3 regions of the Marinobacter sp. bablab_jr003 genome follow, and region 3 is predicted to be linked to each of the others. Evidence: predicted binding sites of a transcription regulator. Region 3 holds the regulator's gene; each other region holds the start of a gene.
What was found. The regulator sigma-54, encoded in region 3, starts transcription at its own class of promoters, with help from an activator protein. The targets are predictions, from matches to a motif close to ANTGGCATNNANNTTGCTNT.
Positions count from the first base shown of each region.

Region 1: the regulator sigma-54 is predicted to act here: its motif matches at 2,187-2,206, upstream of glnA (glutamate--ammonia ligase).
Region 2: the regulator sigma-54 is predicted to act here: its motif matches at 1,358-1,377, upstream of H3Z84_RS10570 (PEP-CTERM sorting domain-containing protein).

Region 1 is NZ_JADARC010000046.1:8,745-12,931, reverse strand. Features, by position in the region: gene typA (translational GTPase TypA) at 135-1,946, opposite strand; gene glnA (glutamate--ammonia ligase) at 2,339-3,742, shown strand; gene H3Z84_RS05285 (DUF4124 domain-containing protein) at 3,874-4,187, shown strand, end outside.
Region 2 is NZ_JADARC010000101.1:62,516-66,702, forward strand. Features, by position in the region: gene H3Z84_RS10565 (tetratricopeptide repeat protein) at 1-1,212, shown strand, start outside; cyclic di-GMP riboswitch class I at 1,403-1,489, shown strand; gene H3Z84_RS10570 (PEP-CTERM sorting domain-containing protein) at 1,531-2,340, shown strand; gene H3Z84_RS10575 (exosortase/archaeosortase family protein) at 2,458-3,882, shown strand; gene H3Z84_RS10580 (glycosyltransferase) at 3,933-4,187, shown strand, end outside.
Region 3 is NZ_JADARC010000095.1:28,576-32,762, forward strand. Features, by position in the region: gene rapZ (RNase adapter RapZ) at 1-645, opposite strand, end outside; gene ptsN (PTS IIA-like nitrogen regulatory protein PtsN) at 680-1,150, opposite strand; gene hpf (ribosome hibernation promoting factor) at 1,246-1,548, opposite strand; gene H3Z84_RS08650 (RNA polymerase factor sigma-54) at 1,645-3,177, opposite strand; gene lptB (LPS export ABC transporter ATP-binding protein) at 3,311-4,036, opposite strand; gene lptA (lipopolysaccharide transport periplasmic protein LptA) at 4,014-4,187, opposite strand, start outside.

The DNA.
Region 1 (4,187 bases), on a different contig from region 3:
TTTTGCCACGGACACTCACGGAATCACACGGACAACTGCCTAAAGCATTTTTGTCCGTGAGGGTCAGTGAGTGTCCGTGGCCAATCAGTTTCTTTCTTTCGTGTTTTTTCGTGGATTTCGTGGCAAAAAGTCTTTTACTTCTTACCCGCGCGCTTACGCTCGTTCTCGGTCAGAAGCTTCTTGCGCAGACGGATCGACTTGGGCGTGACTTCTACCAGCTCGTCGTCGTCGATGAACTCCAGCGCCTGCTCCAGGGTGAACTTGATGGGCGGCACCAAGCCGATCACTTCGTCTTTACCGGAGGCACGCATGTTGTCCAGCTTTTTGCCCTTAGTGGGGTTAACCACCAGGTCGTTGTCGCGGCTGTGGATACCACACAGCTGGCCTTCGTAGATCTCCTGGCCCGGGTCAAGGAACAGCTTGCCACGGCTCTGCAGGGTTTCCAGGGAGTAGGTCAGCGCAGTGCCAGTAGCCATGGAAACGATAACACCGTTCTGGCGGCTGGTTACGTCACCCATCTTCACCGGGCCGTAGTGGCTGAAGGTGGAGGTCAGGATGCCGGTACCGGAGGTCATGGTCAGGAAGGTGTTCCGGAAACCGATCAGGCCGCGGGCCGGAATGGTGTATTCCAGGCGGATTCGGCCCTTGCCGTCCGGGATCATGTTGGTCATGTCACCCTTACGCAGACCCATCTGTTCCATGATCGCGCCCTGGTGCTGCTCTTCGATGTCGATGATCACGTTTTCGTACGGCTCTTCCTTCTGGCCGTTTACTTCCTTGACCACCACTTCCGGGCGGCCTACGGCCAGCTCGAAGTTTTCGCGGCGCATGTTCTCGATCAGAACCGAAAGGTGCAGTTCACCACGGCCAGACACCTTGAACTTGTCCGCTGAATCGCCTTCTTCAACACGAAGTGCCACGTTGTGCAGCAGTTCTTTTTCCAGGCGCTCTTTGATGTTACGACTGGTCACGTACTTGCCTTCTTTACCGGCAAACGGCGAATCGTTTACCTGGAAGGTCATGGATACGGTGGGCTCGTCAACGGTCAGCGCCGGCAGGGCTTCTACGTTAGAGGGATCACACAGGGTGTCGGAAATGAACAGCTGGTCCAGACCACTCACGCACACAATGTCGCCAGCCTGGGCTTCTTCAACTTCCACACGCTGCAGGCCGGAGTGGCCCATGATCTTCAGAATACGGCCGTTGCGCTTCTTGCCGTCGGCACCGAGAGCCACCACCGGAGTGTTGGTCTTCACTTTACCGCGCATGATCCGGCCGATACCGATTACACCCAGGAAGCTGTTGTAGTCCAGCTGGGAGATCTGCATCTGGAACGGGCCGTCCATGTCAACAGAAGGCGCAGGCACATGGTCAACAATCGCCTGGAACACGGCGTCCATGTTGTCCTGGAGGTCTTCATGGTCCATACCGGCAATGCCGTTCAGGGCGCTGGCGTAAACAATCGGGAAGTCCAGCTGCTCGTCGGTGGCACCCAGGTTATCGAACAGGTCAAATACCTGGTCTACAACCCAGTCCGGGCGCGCACCCGGGCGGTCGATCTTGTTCACGACCACAATCGGGCGCAGACCCGCTGCGAAAGCTTTCTGGGTAACAAAGCGGGTTTGCGGCATGGGGCCGTCGATGGAATCAACCACCAGCAGCACACTGTCTACCATGCTCATTACCCGCTCAACTTCGCCACCGAAGTCAGCGTGGCCCGGGGTGTCTACGATGTTGATATCGTAGTCCTTCCATTTCAGCGCGGTGTTTTTTGCCAGAATGGTAATGCCACGCTCTTTTTCCTGGTCGTTGGAGTCCATAACGCGCTCGTTTTCGAGCTCTTTACGGTCCAGGGTGCCAGACTGGCGCAGCAACTGGTCAACCAGGGTGGTTTTACCGTGGTCGACGTGGGCAATGATGGCGACGTTTCTAAGCTTATCAATCACAACGGGTATCCTGCAGAAATTAGCGGCGCGCAGTATATCGAAAAGTCCATGTCGATAATATGAAGAATAGTGCCTAATATGTAACCAACCCTTCCGGCGCACTGATATCAGGCAATCCACCGGTTTTCGCACCAAAATGGCGCACTATTCTGGTGCATTTCCGGGCAGGCCGCCGTACACTTTTGCACACACAACGCACCAAAGCCTTGCCACTGCGCTGTTGTGGCGCAGTTACACAAAACTGGCAAGGCACTTGCTTAGTGAGGAGTAGCCGTAATTGAAAGGTAAGGGCCAAAGGCTTCTGGTAAGCTGCCTTCACCTGCAAGAGATCGGGCCTCAGCACACTGAACGATCCGGCACAACGAACACGAAATCACTACGGAGCATGCACAATGTCCAAGACAATTGATTTGATCAAAGAACACGAAGTCAAATGGGTTGACCTGCGCTTCACCGACAGCCGCGGTAAAGAACAGCACGTTACACTGCCTGCCACTGAAGTAGACGAAGACTTCTTCGCTGACGGCAAGATGTTCGACGGCTCTTCTATTTCTGGTTGGAAAGGCATCAACGAGTCCGACATGATCCTGATGCCGGTTGACGACACCGCCGTACTGGATCCGTTCACCGAAGAAACCACCATTAACATCACCTGCAACATTGTAGAGCCGACAACCATGCAGGGTTACGAGCGCGACCCCCGCTCCGTTGCCCAACGCGCAGAGGAATACCTGAAGTCCACCGGCATTGCCGACGGCGCCCTGTTTGGCCCGGAGCCCGAGTTCTTCATCTTTGACTCCGTGAAGTGGAAGACCGACATGCAGGGCTCCATGTACTCCCTGCACTCCGAAGAAGCCGCCTGGGTATCCGGCGAAGACTTCGACCGCAACAACATCGGCCACCGCCCGGGCGTAAAAGGCGGCTACTTCCCGGTTCCGCCGGTAGACAGCCTGCACGACCTGCGTGGCGCTATGTGTGCGGCTATGGAAAGCATGGGCCTGACCATCGAAGTGCACCACCACGAAGTGGGCACAGCCGGCCAGTGTGAAATCGGCGTTGGCCCGAACACCCTGACCCGCAAGGCAGACGAAGTTCAGATTCTGAAGTACTGCGTGCACAACGTAGCCCACGCCTACGGCAAAACCGCCACCTTCATGCCCAAGCCGGTCGTGGGTGACAACGGTTCCGGCATGCACGTACACATGTCCCTGAACAAAGACGGCAAAAACCTGTTTGCAGGTGACAGCTATGCCGGCCTGAGCGAAATGGCCCTGTACTACATCGGCGGCATCATCAAGCACTCCAAGGCCATCAACGCCTTCACCAACCCGGCCACCAACAGCTACAAGCGCCTGGTACCCGGCTTTGAAGCCCCGGTCATGCTGGCCTACTCTGCCCGTAACCGTTCCGCTTCCATCCGGATTCCGTACGTAAGCAGCCCGAAGGCACGCCGTATCGAAGTGCGCTTCCCTGACCCGGCAGCCAACCCGTACCTGGCCTTCGCCGCCCTGATGATGGCCGGCCTGGACGGCATCCAGAACAAGATCCACCCTGGCGATGCCATGGACAAGGACTTGTACGACCTGCCGAAGGAAGAAGCCATGAACATCCCGCAGGTAGCCACTACCCTGCAGGAGGCGCTCGATTGCCTGGCGGAAGACCACGAGTTCCTGACCCGCGGCGGCGTGTTCACCGAAGACATGATTGCCGGCTACATCGACCTGAAGCGTGGCGAAGTTGAGCGTATCAACATGACCACTCACCCGGTTGAATTCGAACTGTATTACTCCTGCTAAGCCGCCGCACCAATTTGGTGCAGCCCGGTAACAGCTAGCCCCGCCCGGTGCGGGGCTTTTTTGTATCAGCCGTTGAAAACCCCGCCAGCGGCGCCGATAATCGAGGCAGTTGATCAACGCAGGCCTTTATTATGAAAACACCTCTCGCCCTTGTAACCGGATTCTGTTTACTGGCCGCCGCCGGCGCCCACGCGGAGGTGTACCGGCATGTGGATGCCCAGGGCAACGTCACCTTCTCAGACGAGCCGATGCAGGGCAGCGAAACCGTTAAAGTAAAACCGGTTACCACCATCACCCTGCCCAAACCGGAAGTGGTGCGGGAAACCGACCAGCTGCGGCAAGAAGTCCAGAAGGAAGGCGCCAACTACGACAGCCTCACCTTTGTGCACCCGCAAAACGACCAGGCCTTCCACAGCGGCAGTGGCGACGTCACCTTTGAAGTGCG
Region 2 (4,187 bases), on a different contig from region 3:
AGCAAAGAACCCGAACGCACCCGTTTGCGGTTGGCCCTGGCCCAGCACTATCTGCGCAACAACCAGCCCGAGCAGGCACTGGGCCAACTGCGAATGGCCTTCGCCGCCCAGCCGGAGGACTGGCACACCACCGGCACTTACATGAATGTGTTGCTGGCCCGCGGTGAAGAGACCGAGGCTAAGGAACTGAGGGACTCACTGGTTAATGGCTATGGCGATATGCCCCAGGCCGTCCTGCTGGCCAGCCTGGCCGACAGCCGGCTGGGCGACACAGGGGCCGCGGTAGAACGGATAAAAAAACTGGTACAGCAACAACCGGAACTGGCACAGCCCAGGCTGGCACTGGCCGCCATCCTGGCGCGCTCAGGCAACCGGGAACAGGCTATTGAAGAACTGGTAAAGGTTCGTGAACTGCAAGGCGGAGAGGAGACTGCCGAAACCGTCGCGGTTAACCGGTTGCTTGGCCAGTTACTGGTAGCCGAAACCCGCGCAGCGGTGCAAACCGGAGATTACACAAAGGCCCGGGCCAAAGCCGCAGAAGCAGTGGCCCTGGCGCCGGACAACCAGGGCCTGGCATTACTGGCGGTGGGGGTATCCCAGGCGGAAGGCAAACATCAGCAGGCACTGGATGAACTGCAGGCGGTGGAAGACAACCTCGGGGCAACCACCGCAACCGTACTGGCCAGAACGTCTATACTGGAGACCCAGAACGGTTCGGAAGCAGCCTGGACTTACCTGAATGAACAATGGCTTGAGCGCAACGAAACCCCGCTCCTGCCCACCCTGCTCCGGCTGGCCGGAAGCCAGGGCCCGGAAGCCCGGGGCGAACTCACCAGCCAATGGCTGGATCGGGAACCGAGTAGCGTTGCCGCCAACCTGGCCCGTGCCGACTGGCTGATGAACAACAACCAGAACGAACTGGCCGCAAGCCACTATGACTATGTTCTGGAGCAACAGCCCGACAACCTTCCAGCCCTGAACAACCTTGCCTGGCTGCTGCGGGAAAGCAACACAGAACGGGCACTGGAGCTTGCCCGCAAAGCCAGCGAACAAGCACCCCAAAACTCCGCTGTACTGGACACCTACGGGTGGGTACTGCACCTTGCCGGCAATCACCAGCAAGCCGTTGCCACCCTGGAAAAGGCGCTGGCACTGGCACCGGGCAACGAAGACATTACCAACCACCTGGAGAATGCCAGGAAAGCTTTGTAAAAAACCCTGACAAAACGTCTCTGCCACACGCACCAGAAGGGCCGGATCGCTATAAGCACCGGCCCTGTTTTTTGCGCTGTCGGAAACTTTTACACACGCCTATCGGCTGCCGGAGAAATTCAACGGAAATTCAAAGAGTTAAATGGTTGGCACGATAATCGCTTAAAACAAGAAGAGATCGGGGTTTATCCCGGTCAGGAGCCAAACCACCCGCGAGGATGGGACGGAAAGCCAAGGATCTCTGGTGAGTAGTCGAAGAGATAGCCTGGTTGCAAAGCGAACTACAGGGACTTAGAGCTTCACAACCGGAGAAGACCCATGAAAACAACACAAATCAGCCTGGCGATAGCACTATCAGCGTTGACCGCGGGAGCAAATGCTGCGTTTATACAAGATGGCAATGAAGCAAACCTCGATGAGATTATAAATAACTCGTTGATTGTTACCGGTACCGCAGTCAATGCTCTAGGTGATACCACGACCAATGATGCAATAACAAGCGGCTACTTCCGCAACTCTCCTGACGGTTTGGATAGCAGTGCAACGTTTCTTATAGAGATTACGTCTCTCGACACCAGCCAAACTTTTGGCATTTTTAACAATGATGATTATATCCAGCTGTTCTCTGGCTCTGACAGTGGTAGCTTTGCAACATCCGGAGGCTACACAGGCCCCGTTGTTGATTCAGGCACACGAGCCAGAGTTGGATTCGAGGTAAATAACGGGAACTACAAGGTGTATATTAACGATACACTTGAAGGCACATTTTCAAGTAACGAGTTCGGTTTCTATCTTGGCTACGGTGACGGTGGGGCGCCGGTTATCTATTCGGATGCCACCCGGAACTCTGATGGGCTAGAGCGCTTCGTCGGATTTCAGGGACAAAATCAGTACTTGAATCTGGGCTCAGAGCTAACCGATGGATGTAGCAGCAGCAATCTCAACAGTTGTGTGGTTTGGGGTCGGGACGACTACATCATCGGTTTTGAAGATGGTTCAGACATGGACTTCAACGATCTGATGGTTTATGTCGAGGACATCGTTCCAGTACCCGAACCCGGCACCCTCGCCCTGCTCGGCCTCGGACTCGCCGGCCTTGGTGCCGCCCGTCGTCGTCAAAAAGCCTGATCTTCCCGGGCTTTCGGAAAAGCCAGCTCCGGCTGGCTTTTCTCTATTTCTGGCTAGTTTCCGATAGCCCTGGTTCAAGGTATCCTTGAGACAATGTAGGAAAGCCGGCGAGAAACAATGTTAAGGAAAACATTAGATAACCTTCCCCAGTCTCTCCCCTACCTGATTGTTTCAGGCGTTTCCGTTATCCTTTTTTTCCCATCCTGGTTTCGCCTCTTCTCTATATGGGTTGAGTTCGAACAAGTCCTCGCCCATGGACTTGCCACTGCTATCATTTTTTTAGGCCTGCTACTGATCCACCCACCAAGCCCCTATCCCTCCACCAAACAGGCGCCCCAAAAGCCCTACCATGTAGTCGGAGGAATTGCCCTGATAGGAGTATCCTTAATCTGGCTACTCATTGAACTGGTCCGAATTGATACACTTGCATACCTGATACTTCCCTTTGGCATCACGATGGTCTCCTGGGCGTTGCTTGGACTGCAAAAAACACGCTGCTTCATCCCTTACGTTGCCCTGCTTTCTCTTTCTCTCCCTTTTTGGGCGGATATCGTTCCAGCACTGGTATCAATCGCAAGCGTGATTGTGGGGAGCTGGGTACGTCTTTTCGGGATGACTGCATTGATAGAAGGTAACAACATAACTCTGCCATACGGCCGATTGGTGATCGCAGATGGCTGCTCTGGGGTTCGCTATTTCGCAATATCTATCCTACTGGCCATGATGACCTCTATTCTCAACGATTATCGTTGGAAAGGCTGGTTGATCACTGTAGTTATAGCGATGATCATCGGGCTTCTGGCGAACTGGGTGCGCATTACGATTCTTGTATTCGTCGCCTATCAAACCAACATGGAGAGTGCACTGCTCACTGATCATGAAACCATGGGCTGGGTCGTTTTCGGAGTATTCGCTCTTCCTGCCCTGTACTTCTCACCCGTTCGCAAACGAAGCGATAGCAAGGAGCAACCCAATCTGAATATTGCCAAAACAGGTATACCTGCGATTGTGATTGCTTTAATTTCAGGCCCTGTTGCACTTTCGCTTGTCCAAACAAGCGGCGACCCAAAATCACCCTGGGAGTTAGAGCTCGCAGGGTATCAAGCGCGAACTGCTACCGGAGAGCTGCCCATACCGATTACACTGCCTTCGCGCCTCAACCAAAAGGTTCTGAGTGCCAATAATTCATGGGTTGCTCTGGCCCAAAGCCAGAAAACGACAGCAGACGAAAAACTTGTCCCCTACCTGCCGCCAATATTCGACAAGTCCTCGTGGCAAATTGAAGAGCACCTTGGCCCGGGCGTGTCGCTATACCGAAACATACTCACCCGAGACCGTGTGGTTATGGCCCAGTGGTATAAAGTTGGAACCTGGAGCAGCGTGAATTACCGCCACGCAAAATTACTGCAGATCCCAGCCGCTTTAACTAGAGAGAACCGGTTCGCGATCGTCACCATCCAGGTGCCATGCAACAACAAAAATTGTGACGAAGAGCTTGCCCGGATAGAGAAAACAAAGTCTTTGATTAAGCGTCAGATGTAACTCATGGTGGCTACAGACAAACAAGATACAAGTAGCAGCAGGCTCTGCCCATGAAAGAACACCGTTACCCCACCCGCATTCTCCACGTCACCTTCAACATGGGCTTCGGCGGCACCGAACAAGTCATCCGGCAATTAGTCACCAACCTGGACAAGAGTCGGTTCCACAACGAAATTGCCTGCATTGATGGGGAAGTTGGCGCTATCGGCCAGGCACTGGAAACCGAACACGGTATAAAGCACCATGCGCGGCAACGAGCCTCCGGCTTTGATCTAAAAACCATTCTCTGGCTGAGGCATCTGATC
Region 3 (4,187 bases):
CAGGAAATCGATTACCGGCTGGTCGGTACCGGTGTGCTGGCGCAGGCTGGTGTCCCAGTACGGATTGGGCAGGCAGCGCACGTCAAACACATAATCGGAATCCACCGGCACGCCGTGCTTGAAACCGAATGACTGGAACAGCAGGGCGATTTCCTGTTCCTTGCGGCCGGCCACCCGCTGTTTCACCATGTCGCGTAATTCGTACATGGACAGGCCGGTGGTGTTGATATACAGGTCGGCCAGCTTCGACAGCGGTTCCAGCAGCTGTTTCTCGTTGCTGATGGCTTCGCGCAGGGAGGTCTTGTCGTCGCTCAGGGGGTGCTTGCGCCGGGTGGCGTGGAACCGCTGCAGCAGGGATTGCTCGTCGGCATCCAGGAAGATGATTTCGATCTCGATCCCGGTATCACCCAGCCGCTGGTAGATGTCCTCGAAATTGGCCAGTTCACCGGACAGGTTGCGGGCATCGATACTGACCGCCATTTTCTTCAGGCGGCCGGGGGCCTCGTGGGCCACGGCTTCCCGGGTGAGGGGAAACAGCAGGCCGATGGGCAGGTTGTCTATGCAATAGAATCCCAGGTCTTCCAGTACGTGCAGTGCCGTACTTTTGCCCGACCCGGACCGGCCACTGACGATGATCAGCTTCATGGTTAGGCTTCTCCCGTACTTTGACAGCCCTCGGTTACTGGCTGTCGGTGGTCATGCCCTTATACAGGGAGTCGGCATCCTGGCATTTGCGCAGGCGCTCACAGAATGCGCTGTCGTTGAAACGTTCGGCAAGCTGGCTCAACAGCTCCAGGTGCTCGCTGGTGGCTTCTTTGGGCACAACCAGGGCGAACACCAGGTCTACCGGCTGGTTGTCGATGGCATCGAAGTCCACCGGCTCGGCCAGGGTCATCAACACTCCGATTACCCGATCCAGGCCTTCCAGGCGGCAGTGGGGTATGGCGATACCCTGCCCGATACCTGTGCTGCCAAGACGCTCCCGGGACACCAGGTTGTTGAAGATGTCGTTATCGTTGAGAGTCTCGTCCTGATAGTGAATCCGCTCGGCAATAAACTCCAACACCCGTTTCTTGCTGGACGCCGGTACCTGGCACAGCGTCAGTGCCGGGGCCAGGATGTTGTCGATGGTCAGGGATGTATCGCTCATGGATTAACTGTGAACCCGTAAAAAAAAGGCTGCGGCCGGTAGCCCTGCCGCAGCTCGTTCGATTGAATTACCCGGTAGCCTGCGCCTGAAGGCGCTTAGCCGTTACCGTGCATCCGGTCTACGTTCTTTTCCTTGTGCTTGAGGATCTGGCGGTCAAGCTTGTCCACCAGGGCATCGATTGCCGCGTACATATCCTCGTTTTCAGCCTTTGCGTGAATCTCGCCACCAATTACGTGGAGGGTAGCTTCAGCCATCTGGCGAACTTTCTCAACTTCCAGCGTCACCTGACAGTTACTGATGTGGTCAAAGTGGCGCTCAAGCTTCTCGAACTTGGTGTTGACGTAATCCTTCAGTGCAGGGGTCAGTTCTACGTGATGGCCTGAAATGTTGAGTTGCATTGGCGTCTCCTGTTGTCATCATGCCGGCGTTCCGCCGGACTGAGTACCAGGGCTTCGTGCCCCGGTGAATATTGGTAAACGATTGCCGGTAAAGGCTTAAACCAGTCGCTTGCGTTCGTTCGAAGGAGGTATGTGCATGGCCTCCCGATACTTGGCCACGGTGCGCCGGGCCACGTTGATACCCTGTTCCCCTAGCATGGCCGCAATTTTGCTGTCGCTCAACGGCTTTTTCGGGGTTTCCTCTGCAATCAGTTTCCTGATCATGGCACGAATTGCCGTAGAGGAACACTCCCCGCCTTCGGCGGTGCCCACGTGGCTGGAGAAGAAATACTTCAGCTCGAAGATGCCCCGGGGTGTGTGCATGTACTTCTGGGTGGTTACCCGGGAGATGGTGGACTCATGCATCTCCACGGCCTGGGCGATGTCCGACAGGATCAGGGGCTTCATGGCCTCCTCACCCTGGTCCAGGAAGCCCTGCTGGTGCTCGACAATGCGGGTGGCCACTTTCAGCAGGGTTTCGTTGCGGCTCTGCAGACTCTTGATAAACCACTTGGCTTCCTGCAGCTGGTCGCGCAGGTAAGTGTTGTCGGCGCTGCTGTCGGCCCGGCGAATCAGCGAGGCGTAACTGGCGTTCACCCGGATGCGCGGAGCAATTTCCGGGTTCAGTTCCACCCGCCACCGGCCTTCATGCTTGCGCACGATCACATCGGGGATTACGTAGTCGGTATCACCGTGATCAATCACATCCCCCGGTTTCGGGTTCAGGCTGGTAATCAGGGCCAGGACTTCCCGCAACTGGTCTTCCTTCAGCCGGCTGCGGCGCAGCAGCTGCGCGTAGTCACGGTTGCCCAGCAGGTGCAGGAACTGGGTGACAACCTGGCGCGCCTGGCGCAGCCAGGGGGTGTCCGGTGGCAGCTGGTTCAGCTGGATCAGCAGGCATTCCTGAAGGTCCCGGGCAAACACACCCGGGGGGTCGAAATGCTGCAGCCGGTGCAGCACGGCTTCTACCTCATCCAGGTCCAGTGGGTCTTCATCGCTGTCTTCACGCAGGCCGGCGTGGATTTCGTCCAGCGGCGAGGTGAGATAGCCCCGGTCGTCCACGGCGTCCATCAGGGCGTGCGCGATGGCCTGGTCCCGTTCGCTCAGGGGGGTGAGGTTCAGCTGCCATTCCAGGTGATCCCGCAGGGTTTCCGTAGGGGAGTTGCGGGTTTCGAAGTCCGAGTCGTTCTCGTCGTCGTCTTTCGGAGTGCTGGCCGGGGCGGTTTGGTAGATGTCTTCCCAGGCGGTATCGACCGGCAGGTCGTCAGGAATGGTGTCGGTAATGTCGTTTTCCGAGTTCCAGTCCGGCCCGTTTTCGGATTCGTCCCAGTCGTTGCTGCTTTCCGGGGCGTTGTCATCCTGGGCGCTGGCGGTTTCGTTGTGCTGGTCGTCAGAACTTTGCTGTTCGGTGGTGTCGTCCGGGCCGTGGTCGTCGTCCTCGGCGGTTTCCAGCATGGGGTTGGAGTCCAGCGCCTGCTGGATTTCCTGCTGGAGATCGAGGGTAGAAAGCTGCAACAGGCGGATGGCCTGCTGCAACTGGGGCGTCATGGTCAGGCTCTGGCCCAGTTTTAGCTGTAACGAGGCTTTCATAACCATGGCTTTAGATCCATAACAGACTGGTATCCCGGTAAAAAATCGAATTTCCTTGCAAGATCTTTGCCGAGTTTACTTGTTACCGTTCTGCAACACAATCAGACCTCGGTGAAAGGGCGGGGCGCTCCGCTTAAAGGCGGAATTCGTCCCCCAGATACACCTCTTTTACCTGCTGGTTGGCGAGGATGGCCTCGGAGTTGCCGGAGGCAATGATGTGGCCGCCGGACACAATGTAGGCGTTCTCACAGATGTCCAGGGTTTCCCGCACGTTATGGTCGGTAATCAGTACGCCAATGCCCTTATCCCGCAGGTGCCGGATAATGTGTTTGATGTCGCTGACGGAAATGGGGTCTACCCCGGCGAAGGGCTCGTCCAACAGGATGAAGGCAGGCTCCATGGCCAGGGCCCGGGCAATTTCCACCCGGCGACGTTCGCCACCGGACAGGGCCATGCCGAGGCTGTCCCGGATATGGGTGATGTGGAATTCTTCCAGCAGCTCTTCCAGCTTGGCTTCCCGGTCGGCCCGGTTCAGGCCCTTGCGGGTTTCCAGGATGGCCATGATGTTGTCCCGCACGGTGAGTTTGCGGAATACCGAGGCTTCCTGGGGCAGGTAACCGATGCCCTTACGGGCGCGGCCGTGCATGGGCAGCGGAGTGATGTCCTGGCTGTCGATGGTGATGCGGCCCCGGTCTGCCGGCACCAGGCCTACGATCATGTAAAAGCAGGTGGTTTTGCCTGCGCCATTAGGGCCCAGCAGGCCGACGATTTCTCCGGAGCGGATCTCCAGGGAAACATCCAGGACCACTTTTTTCTGCTTGTAGCTTTTGGCCAGATTACTGGCCCTGAGTACTGCCATCAGAACCTTCCCCGTTACTGGACTGGCCGGTGTTACGCGGCTGGATGACCATTTCGACCCGGCCGGAACCGCCGGTTTCTGTATTGCCGCCCTCGGCGGTGACCACCCGGCTGACCGTATTGTAATGAATAACATCACCCTTGAAGGTGTT